Linked DNA regions of Endozoicomonas sp. GU-1. The protein of the gene in region 1 interacts with the protein of each later gene in a pairwise test. Links are inferred from orthologs where the notes say so. Each region holds a gene or a part of one and is shown on either strand. Other genes may lie near its edges. The genes, in order: gyrB and gyrA.

The links.
Region 2: the proteins of gyrB (region 1) and gyrA interact in binary tests that used the Escherichia coli proteins (3 or more experiments, as listed by UniProt). The link is inferred for Endozoicomonas sp. GU-1 from one-to-one orthologs.

What each region holds. Positions count from the first base shown.
Region 1 is NZ_CP114771.1:3,733,942-3,741,104, reverse strand. Bases 1,653-4,759 are described here. They hold gyrB (DNA topoisomerase (ATP-hydrolyzing) subunit B), read right to left. Parts: upstream 4,360-4,759; coding sequence 1,945-4,359; downstream 1,653-1,944. Other genes in these bases: recF (DNA replication/repair protein RecF), read right to left, coding at 4,352-4,759; lpcA (D-sedoheptulose 7-phosphate isomerase), read right to left, coding at 1,653-1,879. Outside these bases: O3276_RS15655 (tetratricopeptide repeat protein), read left to right, coding at 1-466; O3276_RS15650 (RING finger protein), read left to right, coding at 554-1,225; more of lpcA, read right to left, coding at 1,295-1,652; more of recF, read right to left, coding at 4,760-5,578; dnaN (DNA polymerase III subunit beta), read right to left, coding at 5,602-6,705; chromosomal replication initiator protein DnaA, read right to left, coding at 6,768-7,163. UniProt on the Escherichia coli protein: DNA gyrase negatively supercoils closed circular double-stranded DNA in an ATP-dependent manner to maintain chromosomes in an underwound state.
Region 2 is NZ_CP114771.1:174,247-181,458, reverse strand. What follows is about bases 3,622-6,777. They hold gyrA (DNA gyrase subunit A), read right to left. Parts: upstream 6,426-6,777; coding sequence 3,822-6,425; downstream 3,622-3,821. Other genes in these bases: serC (3-phosphoserine/phosphohydroxythreonine transaminase), read right to left, coding at 3,622-3,707. Outside these bases: O3276_RS00860 (hypothetical protein), read left to right, coding at 261-1,310; pheA (prephenate dehydratase), read right to left, coding at 1,492-2,577; more of serC, read right to left, coding at 2,577-3,621; O3276_RS00840 (hypothetical protein), read left to right, coding at 6,808-7,212. UniProt on the Escherichia coli protein: A type II topoisomerase that negatively supercoils closed circular double-stranded (ds) DNA in an ATP-dependent manner to maintain chromosomes in an underwound state.

The DNA.
Region 1 (7,163 bases):
AATTGAACTGGCCCTTGGCGACATTCATGTCGATTTAATGAACTGGCATCAGTTTGACCAAATGCAACTTGGTAAAAAGGGGTTTGCCGGGCCTGAAGTGGACTTGTGTACCAGTATCCGTTACTTCAGAGAGTGCATTTATTCTGGTCAAAGCAAGGAAATTCCAGGGCTTTTGGCTAAAGCCATTGAGCATGGATGTAATGCAATAGAAAAAAGTCAATATCTCGATGCATCATCTTTTAGTCAGTTAGGGCACTGCCTTCGTATCGCAGCATTATTACCTGTTGAGAAAACACAGGATTTCTTTTCAAAAGATGAATTGAAAAACCTGGTTTCTCACTATTTTACCGAAGCTAACCAACTGCACCCTTACCGACAGGACCGGCTAAAAACTGAAGACTGGAGGAAAATAGAGCGTACTTTTTTAGCAAGGCTACATGCAGGACTTAAGACTGTCCGAGAATAATCTGGGTTCCGGAAAAATTCAGCCATAGGGAACCAGAGCCATATAAAGATGTCCTAAGGTTTCAAAGCAGTAAAAACAAGAGATGTTATGAACGTCACTAACGGTGTTTCATGCTCTATATGTCATGACGTAGCAAACTGTGAACTCATCCAACTGACCTGTGGGCATGTATATGGCCGATCATGTATGCGACTATGGTTAGGTACTTCTGACCAAAGGCACTGTCTGCTGTGTGCACAACCATTCACTGATTATGATTTGCAGCGGATAAATTATGTTCCGTTGTCTGAACGTGTGGTTGCTGTTTCGACCGCAGCCACTAGCATTTTTAAACAACATTGCCCGCAAGTTATTTTGCGTGGCTTATATATACTCACGTCTGCAACACGTGTGGCTTGTGCCGGGCTTCTTATAGGTTATATTTTCACTGCTGATAAAGATTTCCAGGCTGAACTCTTAGACGCTTTGCCGAATGCCATTGGTCATACTTTGGCCACTTATGTGACTGTCTGCACTATCCTGGCTCTCGGTTCTGCTGTTGGTTCTTTCGGATCTGCGGGGGGAGTTTCTAAAGTTTTCGGAACGGCTGTCGGGATGACTTCCGGAGCTTTAACATCGGCTTGTGCCTGTGACATATATGGCGATACCAATGGCATCCGGTTCCCCACCACACTTCGCAACGCAATTATAGCTTTAGGGGGGGTCATTGCCGGTGCCAGTGCCTTTACCGCCTATGGTATAAAACCGATCAACCGTTAGACGGGGCTGAACACCCGGCAGATTATGACCCTCCCACAACTCCAAACAACCGGTATAACTGTGGTTTTTTTATTCCATATATTTTTCAACAAGCTGAATCATAATATGGATTGCCTTGATATGGACCTCCTGAATCCGATCCGCATAACCAAAGTGAGGCACACGAATTTCAACATCCGCCATCCCCGCCATCTGGCCGCCATCTTTGCCTGAGAGCAGAATAACCTTCATCCCTTTTGTTCTGGCCGCTGCTACCGCCTTGATAATATTCCCGGAATTACCACTGGTGCTGATGCCAAGCAGTACGTCCCCTTCCCTGCCTACCGCTTCAACGTAACGTGAGAAGACATACTCATAACCAAAGTCGTTGGATACACAGGAGATATGACTGGGATCGGAAATAGCAATAGCCGGATAGCCAAGACGGTTTTCACGGAAACGTCCGGTCAACTCCTCAGCAAAGTGCATGGCGTCACAGTGGGAGCCGCCATTACCACAGGACAGAACCTTGCCACCGGCTTTAAAGCTTTCAGACAATAACCTGGCAGCAAGATCAATGGATTCAAGATTGGCGTCATCATCCAGGAATCGGCTCAGTACAACCCTCGCCTCTTCCAACTCCTGTCGAATCATTGCTTTACATTCTGGAGACATTAGCAGAGCACCTGAGAATCAAAAAAGAAAAAAGTGCCGGTTAAAACCGGCACTACTGAATTGGATTAAATATCGAGATTGGCAACATTCAATGCATTGCTTTCGATAAACTCTCTGCGGGGTTCGACATGATCCCCCATCAGCGTATTGAAGATCTGGTCAGCGGCAATCGCGTCTTCAATGGTGACCTTCAGCATTCTGCGGACATCCGGATCCATGGTGGTTTCCCGCAACTGTTCCGGATTCATCTCACCCAGCCCCTTATAGCGCTGGATATAGTGTCGTTTGGTGGATTCGCTCATCAGCCATTCCAGAGCTTCTTCAAAGGACGATACATCCTTTTTGCGCTCCCCTTTCTGAATAAAGGCACCTTCTTCGATAAGCCCCTGCAGTTTATTACCGAGAGAAACCATCTTTCCGTAGTTGGCAGAAGAGAAGAAGTCAGCATTCCAGCGATAGTGACTATCAATACCGTGGGCAATAACCGTTACCTTGGGCAGCCAGACATTGAGCTCCCGGTCTTCCTCTACAGAGAAAGTCATGGTACTACCTGCGGCTTTCAGTTTATCAATTCTTTCACTCAGCTGGGCTACCCAGGACTCCATTGTGCTCTTGTCAGCCAGACTCTCTGCTGTGACTTCTGGCATGTAGATCATTTCACGAAGCACTGCAACTGGATAAATACGAGACAGCTTATCAGCCAACTTATGGACACCTCTGAACTCTTTTACCAGGCTTTCAAGTGGCTGGTCACTGATCCCTGGTGCATTATCGTTAACATGCAGGCTGGCATTTTCAAGTGCAGATTGAGTCAGATAAGCATCCAATGCAACATCATCTTTCAGGTATTGCTCCTGTTTGCCACGCTTAACCTTGTACAATGGCGGCTGGGCAATGTAGATGTAGCCATTCTCAATCAGCTCAGGCATCTGACGGAAGAAGAAGGTCAACAGCAGTGTACGGATGTGCGATCCATCCACATCCGCATCGGTCATGATAATGATGTTATGGTAGCGGAGTTTTTCAATATTGAACTCCGTACGACCAATGCCACACCCCAGGGCTGTAATCAGGGTTCCGACTTCCTGGGAGGAGAGCATCTTGTCAAAGCGGGCTTTCTCAACATTCAGGATCTTACCCTTAAGCGGCAGGATCGCCTGAGTCTTCCGGTAACGCCCCTGCTTGGCTGACCCACCCGCTGAGTCACCCTCCACGATGAAGAGTTCAGACAGCGCCGGGTCTTTCTCCTGGCAGTCCGCCAGTTTGCCGGGCAAGCCGGCAATGTCCAGGGCACCTTTACGGCGGGTCATTTCACGGGCCTTGCGGGCCGCTTCACGGGCCCTGGCAGCATCCAGCATCTTACCGACAACCGCTTTGGCTTCCTGGGGGTTTTCTACCAGGTAGTCCGCCAGGTATTTGCCCATCTCCTGCTCTACCGCGGTTTTTACCTCGGAGGACACCAGCTTGTCTTTGGTCTGGGAAGAGAATTTAGGGTCCGGCACTTTGACAGAGATGATTGCCGTCAGACCTTCCCGGGCATCATCACCGGAGGTGGCCACCTTGGCCGTCTTCTGGAAACCTTCCCGTTCGATATAGCCATTCAGGCTTCGGGTCAGCGCCGCACGGAAGCCCGCCAGGTGTGTTCCACCATCGCGCTGGGGGATGTTATTGGTAAAGCAGAATACCCCTTCCTGGAAGCTGTCATTCCACTGCATGGCCACTTCCACACCAATACCGTCTTCCCGGGTCATGTCAAAGTGGAAGACTTTATTGATGGTGGTTTTATTCTGGTTCAGATGTTCCACAAAGGCCTTCAGACCACCATCGTATTTGAAGTCATCAACCTTGCCGGTGCGCTCATCCGTCAGCTGGATATAGACCCCCGAATTCAGGAACGAAAGTTCACGCAGGCGCTTGGCCAGAATGTCATAACTGAACTGAATATTTGAGAAGGTCTCCGGGGAAGGAATAAAGTGCAGTTCCGTCCCGGTAACGTCCGTTTCACCAATCACCTTTAACGGCTCTTCCGGAACCCCTTGATGGTACACCTGCTGATGAACCTTACCATGGCGGCGGATGGTCAGTTTCAGCTGGCTGGACAAGGCATTAACCACTGACACACCCACACCGTGCAAACCGCCGGAAACCTTATAGGTGTTGTCATCAAATTTACCACCGGCATGAAGCACCGTCATGATGACTTCAGCGGCAGAAACGCCCTCTTCCTCATGAATATCCACAGGGATACCACGGCCATTATCCTTAACCGTGATGGACTCATCCGGGTGAATAATGACCGAAATCTTGTCACAGTGACCCGCCAGCGCCTCATCGATGGAGTTATCAACCACCTCAAACACCATGTGGTGCAGACCGGTACCATCATCGGTATCACCAATGTACATCCCCGGGCGCTTGCGGACAGCATCCAGGCCCTTGAGGACCTTAATATTGGATGCGTCGTAGTTTTGTTCACTCATGCTCTATCTCCAAAGACTCAGCCCGGCGAATACTTTGCTGACCAGGGTTCTCATGTGATGTAACAGTAACCTGCCCATGTTTCACGTGAAACATTTTCAATTCCGTTTCAGGCAACCAGCAATGTTCCAGTGCCTCCTTCTCAACACAGGTGATGAAGGTCTGGCAGTTCATTTTTTGAAACAATCGACAAAGCTTCTGTCGATTAGGGGTATCCAGTTCTGATGGCAGGTCATCGACCAGGAAGATGCACTGTTTGTCTTGCAGCTCTTTGTATAGAAAGCCCTGAGCAAGTTTCAGTGCACAGACCACCAGTTTTAATTGACCTCGTGAGAGGATATCAACCGCACTGCCTTTGCCCATCCGAATCCTTAAATCTGCCCGTTGCGGCCCGGCATGGGTATAGCCCGATTGGACATCTCGTGCCAGTCCGCTACTGAGTACTTCATGCAGCTCTCTCTCCCTATCCCAGCCTCGGTAATATTGGATAGAAAGATTATCCAGATCGGCCAATTCCGAAAGCACCTCATTGAAGACGGGCGTCAGTCTCTCGATATAGTCGCCGCGTAACACGTCGATGGCATTGGCCGCTTTGGCAAACTCTATGTTCCACGAAGTCAATTCAGAACCGTTTATTCTACCATGACGGAGCAGACTGTTCCGCTGTTTCAGTGCCTTCTGCATGCGTTTCCATAGCGGGAAAAAGTCATGATGTTTCACGTGAAACACGCCCCAATCAATAAAGTTCCTTCGCAGCTTTGGGGAGCCTTCAAGCAAACGGAAGGTGTCCGGATTAATCACCTGTAAGGGCAGTAACCTGGCCAGCTCAGAAGTGGACTTCAGGTTCTCTCCGGACACCCGTATCTGCAGTGTTTCATCCCGCAGGTTTCTGGAAACACCTACCGGTATGGATCCCGATGACACACCGATTCGACCAAACACCGTACAGACCTCGGCATCACGATTGATCACCGGTTTAATTCGGGAGGTCCGAAACGATCGGGCAACCCCGAGAAGATGTATGGCCTCAAGCACGCTGGTTTTACCACTGCCATTGAGCCCGTAGAGCACGTTTACAGAAGGGGAAGGGGTAAGCGAAACAGAGGAGAGGTTTCTAATATCGGTTATGGAGAGCTGTTGAATCATATTCTGTTTATTTCCGAACCTGAGTAGCCCGGAAGCCGGATCAGGGCGAGTGTCTGATGCCACCACATCAGACACTGACTACTTCTGCCGACAGGCTGTTACAGCCTCATAGGCATAACAACATAGGTGGAGTCACCAGACTCAGACTCCTCAAGCAGCGCACTGCTGTTCGGGTCGGAGAGGGTCATCTTGATGGCCTCACCAGACAACACAGAAAGCACATCCAACAGGTAGCTGACGTTAAACCCGATCTCCATGGAGTCACCATGATAAGCCAGGCTCAACTCTTCTTCGGCTTCTTCCTGCTCCGGGTTGTTAGCCATTACCTTAAGCTGGCCATCGGAAAGAATCAGGCGGATACCCCGGTATTTCTCATTGGACAGAATAGACGCACGCTGGAATGTCTGACGCAGTTCCTGGCGATCACCAATAATGATCTTGTTGCCGCCTTTCGGGATTACGCGCTCATAGTCTGGGAATTTGCCGTCCACCAGTTTGGAGGTGAACATAAAGTCGCCGGTTTTGGCTCTGATATGATTCGCTCCCAGGGTAATATGAACGCTCTCTTCCCCTTCGGTGAGCAGACGTGCCATCTCAAGAATACCTTTACGGGGCACGATGACCTGATGCTTGTCCTGCTGGTTGATATCGGCTTCCACGCTGCACATGGCCAGACGATGACCATCGGTAGCCACCGCACGAAGACAGTTCTGGCTGACTTCCAGCAGCATGCCGTTCAGGTAGTAACGGACATCCTGCTGGGCCATGGCAAAGCCGGTACGGTCAATCAGGCGACGAAGACGTGACTGACCAATGGTAAAGGATACCGATCCGGCCTCCTCTTCAATACTGGGAAACTCATTGGCTGGCAGCGTGGAGAGGGTAAACCGGGACCGGCCAGCCTTGACCTTGACCTTCAGATCATCCTGATGCACTTCAATCAGAGTGTTTTCAGGCAGGGACTTACAGATATCCATCAGCTTTCTGGCCGGTACCGTAATCTCTCCGACTTGGGCAACATCTTCCAGAGCGACACGGCCAACCAGTTCGACTTCCAGGTCAGTACCGGTTAACGAGAGCTGGTTTCCATCGACTACCATCAACACATTGGACAATACCGGCAGCGTCTGTCTGCGCTCAACCACACCTGCAACCAGCTGAAGTGGCTTAAGCAATGCTTCCCGATTAATGGTAAATTTCATCGCTTTCCTTTCTCTTGATATAAAAAGGTATTCACCTTTTTATGAGGTTGAATAAGGTGGAATTAACTTGTCAGTGAGCGCAACAGGTTTTTGTAATCGCTTTTGATCTCGTTATCCACTTCGACCAGTTCTTTTACTTTACGGCAAGCGTGAAGAACGGTGGTATGATCACGTCCGCCGTAGGCATCACCAATCTCGGGTAAACTATGACTGGTCAACTCTTTAGAGAGAGCCATGGCGATTTGCCTTGGCCTTGCCACAGAACGGCTGCGACGCTTGGAAAGAATATCCGCCACTTTGATCTTGTAGTACTCGGCAACCGTCCTCTGGATATTATCTATACTGACCTGTTTGTCCTGTAAAGCCAACAGGTCTTTCAGGGACTCGCGGATCAGATCAATATCAATACGGCGCCCCATAAAGTGCGCACTGGCGATCACCCGCTTCAGGGCACCTTC
Region 2 (7,212 bases), 3.6 Mb from region 1 along the record:
ATAAAAAACTGCATACAATGCTGTTGGGTATTTCAAGATTTGATCTGGTTAATTTGCACTGTAAAATTTTTGGTATTGTATTTGACCAGAGTCGGCTCGGGACTCAATCGCCTCCCTTTGTAGAGACTGTTGATGCCAATGCTGAGCTGGATTATCAGCTGGATTTCTTCAAGTTACATAAGATCGTCAAAAAAGATGACTATCAGGTTTGCACAGTTCCGGAGGCAACAATTGCCTTTGCGGCCGGATATCCGGAACTGATGATGGATCAGGATCTGCAATCTATCCCAAAAAGAGTCAACCGATTTTCAACCATGATTTTGCTGAAGAGGATTCTGGACAAACAAGGGGGGGTCATGACCACAAATGAGCTGGTAAAAATAATGAGCCACCCTGAGATTATGGCCATCCGTTGTGCACATCGTTTCATTGAGGCCTTAAGAGGTCACCCAGTAACTTTTAGCCTTGTAAATGAAGGCAATTTGTCTAGACAAATGCTTTGTTTGGCTGACGGAATTGCAAAGATCAAGATACCTGCTGACGCCATTGGTAATGCCCTTGGGGTGTCATTGCCAATAATCCAGAGCATTCTCAAGGAATCATTTGTTGATGAAGCCGACCATGATCAGATATACGAACTACTGCTTGCAGCAACTCATTGTCAGCCCGGGCTGCTGACTCCGGCACATATCTTATATGCTCTACGCGAAGCTGCAGGACCCAGACTGGAAGGAAAGTTAAATCGCTACATTGCAATTAACAGAAAGAAATTGTCTTTATTTCTGGAGCCCGGTTCTGAGCAGCCCCCTGCCATCAAACCACTCTATCGCCAGAATGATGACAGCTCTGTCACCACGACCAGTTCACTACCGCTAACCCCGGATTTTCTGCGTCGTTTACCATTGAGCCATAACTGGTTTTTGATTGGTTTAGCCATAGGATTACCCGTGGATGAGTTACGGGAAATGGACCAAAAGACCAGAGATAAAAATAATGAGGTTAAGCAAGCGAAGCAGAGCATTGCAGCCTGTTACCTGTCCCATAAACTTGCGGAACTGGGTAAGAGGGGCGTAGAAACAGGTCACCTCTTTCGGGTATTGCATAATTTGGATGATCAGATAGCACTGCATTATTTTCCGGAGCATCTGTCAGCTGCGCCTGAAAAAGAATTACCAGTGGACATTGCTAACGCCATGGAACAGGCACAATCTGCACTCAAGTTGCTCAACACAGTTGATCAAAAAGAGTTGGAAAAAATTCTGTCTGGTTACAATCGTTATAATCAGATGGAACTAGAGTTCTGGATATAGACCGGAAATGCCTCCCGTGGAAATCCCCAGGTAAGGCAGGTAGCAACCTGCCCTGCACTTTGACCGCCAAGCATATTCATTGTGCAGCGTGGTAGAAAAGTCAGCTTATAAGGCTCATCACCGGTCATGAGCCTTTGGATATTTAACCATCATCATCCCTGTCCGCTTAATACAACAACGATCAGAGAACACCCTTGGGGTAAGAACCAAGCACACGGAGGTCATTGGCACGCTCACCCAACTTCTCCAGCACCTTGCCAACGACAGGGTCATCCTGATGACCTTCAAAATCCACAAAAAACACATAGTTCCAGATTCCGGTTCTGGATGGGCGGGTCTCAACCCGTGTCAGGTCGATATTGTGAACATGGAAAGGCTCAAGAATCGCATGGAGCGCTCCCGGCTGGTTGCGCATGCTAATGACCACTGACGTCTTGTCATCACCACTGGGTGGAACCGGCTGATTGCCAATGATCAAAAACCGGGTTGAGTTATCTGGGCGGTCTTCAATTTTCTCGGCAATTTTTTCCAGACCATACATTTCTGCCGCCATATCACCGGCAATGGCCGCAGAATTCCACTCACCCTTGACCCGCTTCGCTGCTTCTGCGTTGGAGCTGACCGCCACCCGCTCGGCCATGGGCCAGTGGGAGTCCAGCCACTTGCGACACTGGGCAAACGACTGGGCATGGGAGTAGATGCGGGTAATATGATCCCGCCGGGTGTTTTCTGAAATCATCATGTGTTGATGGATGCGCAGTACCACTTCACCACAGATCTTCAGTGAAGAGTCCAGAAAGCTGTCCAGGGTATGACTGACCACACCTTCCGTGGAGTTTTCCACCGGCACCACACCATAGTGGACCGCACCGGCAGCCACTTCCCGGAATACCTCATCAATGGCCGCCATAGGCACGCAAACCGCAGAGTGGCCGAAGTGCTTCAGGGAAGCCTGCTGGGTAAATGTGCCTTCCGGCCCCAGAAAAGCCACCTTGACCGGATCTTCCAACGCCAGACAGGCAGACATGATTTCACGGAACAGACGGGCCATCTCTTCGTCATTCAAAGGCCCGTCATTTTTCTTCATGATATTACGAAGTACCTGAGCTTCGCGCTCAGGTCGGTAAAACACAGCAGAGGGGTCAGCTTCTGTTTTTACACGGGCCACTTCCTGGGCACATCGCGCACGTTCGCTGATCAGATCAAGGATTTGCTGATCCAGCGAATCAATTTGAATTCGCAACTGCCCCAACTTCTCTTCTGCCATTATCCATACCGCCGTTCAAATTCTTTCATGAAGTCAATAAGAGCATCCACATGCTGCTCTGGCACTGCATTATAGATACTTGCCCGCATACCGCCTACCGCCTTGTGCCCTTTCAGGTAACGAAAACCTGCCTGTTCGGACTCGGCAAGGAACGTTGCATCCAGTTCCGGGTTGATCAGTGTAAACGGCACATTCATGCGGGAGCGCCACTTTGGGTCCACCGGGTTCTGATAAAAACCGGAGCCATCAATCTGAGCGTACAGCTTGCTGGCCTTGCGCTCATTGAGCGCATTGATCGCTGCAAGCCCACCCTGTTTTTTCAGCCATTTAAAGACCAGACCGGCAAGGTACCAGGCAAAGGTTGGCGGCGTGTTGTACATGGAATCATTGCCCGCTTGCAGCTTATAGTCCAGCACCGCAGGACACATCAATGAACCGCGCTCCAACAGGTCTTCACGAACAATCACTACGGTAAGACCGGCCGGGCCAATATTCTTCTGGGCACCGGCATAAATAACACCAAACTTGCTGACATCCAGCGGGCCGGACAAGATATTGGAAGACATATCCGCCACCAGCGGCACATCACCGGTCTCCGGTATAAATGAAAACTCAAGACCACCGATGGTCTCATTGGGCGTGTAGTGCAAATAAGCGGCATCTTTACTTATCCGCCACTGGTCTTCGGCAGGCATCGCATTAAAGCCTCTGTCCTTGCCATCAGCAACAATATTCACATCCAGGTAGCGCTGGGCTTCTTTAATAGCTGACTGGGCCCAGTAACCACTGTTGACATAGTCAGCAAAAACCTTGTCTCCCTTAAGGTTCAATGGCACCGCCGCAAACTGCCCCCGGGCTCCCCCTTGCAGAAAAAGCACCTTGTAGTTATCAGGGATCATAAACAGATCACGCAGGTCTTTTTCGGCCCCATGGGCAACCGCGAGAAACTCCTTGCCCCGATGACTCACTTCCATTACCGAAGCGCCCACGTCCTGCCAGTTCATCATCTCATCCCGGGCCTGCTGCAGCACCTCATAGGGAATCGGTGCAGGTCCGGCTGAAAAGTTGTAAACCCGATTATCCAGCTGCGCCAGAACATCATTTACACCATCTGTTACACAAGGCTTCACAATGACTCCCTCGCCACTAAACGGCGGTTTACCCCGGGACAAACTCTCTGACTCCGGGTGAGTAACTGTATCATGATGAAAAACGCCAGCACTGGGCTGGCGTTTTTCAAACTATCAGGATTCTACCGTCCCTTCGCTGGCAATGGGATCATCCTGCCCTTCAGTCTCAAGCTCAGGCGCATCCACAGCCTCTGGCTCCTCAACACGGGCAACACCCACCAGTTTTTCACCGTCAGAGACACGGATCAGCGTAACCCCCTGGGTATTACGACTCAGTGAAGAGACGCCATCAACCCCGGTTCTCACCAGTGTTCCCTGGTCAGAAATCAGCATAATCTGCTCGCCGCTCTTCACCTGGATAGCACCCACGATTTCACCGTTGCGCTCCGTGCACTGCATGGAGATAACCCCCTGACCACCACGGCTGGTGAGTCGGAACTCATCAACGGCAGTGCGTTTACCGTAACCTTTGGCGCTGGCCGTCAGAATCTGGGTATCTTCCTCCGGAATAATCAGAGAGATAATCCGCTGACCTTCAGGCAGCTTCATACCACGGACACCACGGGCTGTCCGGCCCATGGCACGAACATCGGTCTCCTCAAAGCGAACCGCCTTACCACCGTTAGACAGCAGCATCACCTGCTTTTCTCCGGTAGTAATTTCAGCCCCCACCAGGGTATCCCCTTCATCCAGACCCAGGGCGATCAGGCCGGAGGAGCGTGGGCGGGCAAACTGCTCCAAAGGTGTCTTCTTCACCGTGCCATTGAGCGTCGCCATAAAGACAAAATGACCTTCGGTAAACTCTTCCACCGGCAGCATGGCGGTGATTTTCTCATTCTGCTCCAGCGGCAGAATATTAACGATCGGTCGACCACGGGAGGTTCTGCCCGCCTGGGGGATCTGATAGACCTTCAACCAGTAGACCTTACCCTTGCTGGAGAAGCAGAGGATCTGGGTATGGGTGTTAGCCACCAGCATATGCTCGACATAGTCCTCTTCCTTAACGGAAGCCGCTGACTTGCCACGACCACCTCGACGCTGTGCCTGATAGGTATCCAGGGGCGTGGTCTTGGCATAGCCACCGTGGGACAGGGTGACCACCATATCCTCTTCATCAATCAGGTCTTCAACCGTCAAGTCACGACGGGAGCTGGTGATCTCGGTACGACGCTCATCACCAAATTCATCCCGAACCTGCTCAAGCTCTTCCCGGATGACGGCACGCAGCTTCATTGGGTCACAGAGGATCAGAATCAGCTCGGCAATTTTCTCCAGCAGCTCACGGTATTCAGACAGCAGCTTCTCATGCTCAAGACCGGTCAGTCGGTGCAGTCGCATTTCCAGAATGGCCTGAGCCTGAACCGGAGACAGGTAATAAAGCCCATCCCTGAGACCATAAGCCTCAGGCAGATCATCTGGACGACAGGCATCGGCACCGGCACGCTCGGCCATCTCCATCATATGGCCGGGATTCCAACCCTTGGCGATCAGCTTTTCTTTCGCTTCCGCCGGTGTTGGCGAGTCCTTGATCAGCTGGATAACCGGATCAATGTTGGACAAAGCAACAGCCAGACCTTCCAGAATATGACCTCGCTCACGGGCCTTTCTCAGCTCATAAACGGTCCGGCGGGTGACCACCTCACGGCGGTGACGGATAAAGGCTTCCAGGAACTCTTTCAGGTTGAGCAGCTTGGGCTGACCGTCCACCAGAGCCACCAGGTTGATGCCAAAAACGGACTCAAGCTGGGTCTGGGCATACAGGTTATTGAGCACCACCTCGGCATTTTCACCACGGCGAAGCTCGATCACCACACGCAGGCCGTCTTTGTCAGACTCATCGCGCAGCTCGGAAATACCCTCAATCTTGCGGTCTTTCACCAGCTCGGCAATCTTCTCAATAAGGCGCGCCTTATTCAGCTGATAAGGGATCTCGGTAACAATAATGGTGCTTTTGTTTTTCTTTTCATCGTGCTCGATATCGGCCCTGGCACGAATGTAGATACGACCACGACCAGAGCGATAGGCCTGAAGGATACCAGCCCGACCATTGATAATCGCTGCGGTAGGGAAGTCAGGACCCGGGATGTACTCCATCAGGTCATCAACCGTCAGCGCTTCATCATCCAGCAGCGCCAGACAGCCATTCACCACCTCGGTCATATTGTGAGGCGGGATATTAGTGGCCATGCCCACCGCGATACCGGCCGAGCCATTCACCAGCAGGTTAGGGACACGGGTGGGTAAAACGGCAGGAATCTGCTCTGTGCCATCGTAGTTAGGCACATAGTCTACGGTTTCCTTGTCGAGATCCGCCAGCAACTGATGGGCGATCTTGTCCATCCGGATTTCCGTGTAACGCATCGCTGCGGCGGAGTCACCGTCAATGGAGCCGAAGTTGCCCTGACCATCAACCAGCATGTAGCGCAGGGAAAATGGCTGCGCCATCCGGACAATGGTGTCATAGACTGCAGAGTCGCCGTGGGGATGGTATTTACCGATCACATCCCCGACCACACGGGCAGATTTTTTGTAAGGTTTGTTCCAGTCGTTGCCCAGTTCGCTCATGGCGAACAGTACGCGCCGGTGCACGGGCTTGAGCCCGTCACGTACATCAGGCAGGGCACGACCAACGATGACACTCATGGCGTAGTCCAGATAGGACTGCTTGAGTTCATCTTCAATATTTACCGGGAGAATCTCTTTGGCAATTTCAGTCATGGAAACCCAGTCGTCCTTTTGCTTACGGCCAACAGATAGCGGTCAGCATCCATCCCAGTTCTGTGGACCAGGACACCGATAATAAAGTCTTATCCAAACAGAAAAAATGCTCTTTCCCAGAGCATCTCAATGGAATGATCGCCTAAGGTAATTGATTTTCAAAACCGCCATGTTACCACAATTCATGCCTTATCCGCGAGATGCATCAACCACTTTGGGAATATGTTTTTTGCCGGTCCATCAATGACACAGGGCAGACAACCGCTTTCAGGAAATCGCCAAAAAAGTACCAACTGGGTAAACCTGTGTTTTTTCCTGAACCGGACTAGATTTGAAGTAAGCACTGACGCTTGATACTTAAACTCAACAAAGGATTGTTACCATGCAGATAGGAGAAGAATTCCTCCGTGGAATGGGTATAGACCCGAATGTATATAACAAAGTTTCTGAGCACGTAGACTTGGCAGCTGCTTGTTCACGCAAAGTAAAGCAGGCATGGTTTGAGAATAAATGGTCTGTCGAAGCCAAAAACGAATTAAAGAACCTTGTCAATTATCTGGCTTCTGCAATCGACCATGGTACAGATGTAAAAGAGGATCTCAAAAAAGCACTTGCCGACCGTGCCCTTCAGAAGGCTGAGGCGGTAAGTAACAAAACAAAAGCAACTAAAACAGCACCTGCTGAAAAAAATGAGCCTGCCGTTGAAGCGACTAAACCGGTTAAACCAGGTAATCCCGGAAAGCTGGACCCCAGTCGTCTCGCCCCCTATGAAAAAAAAGCAGCACTG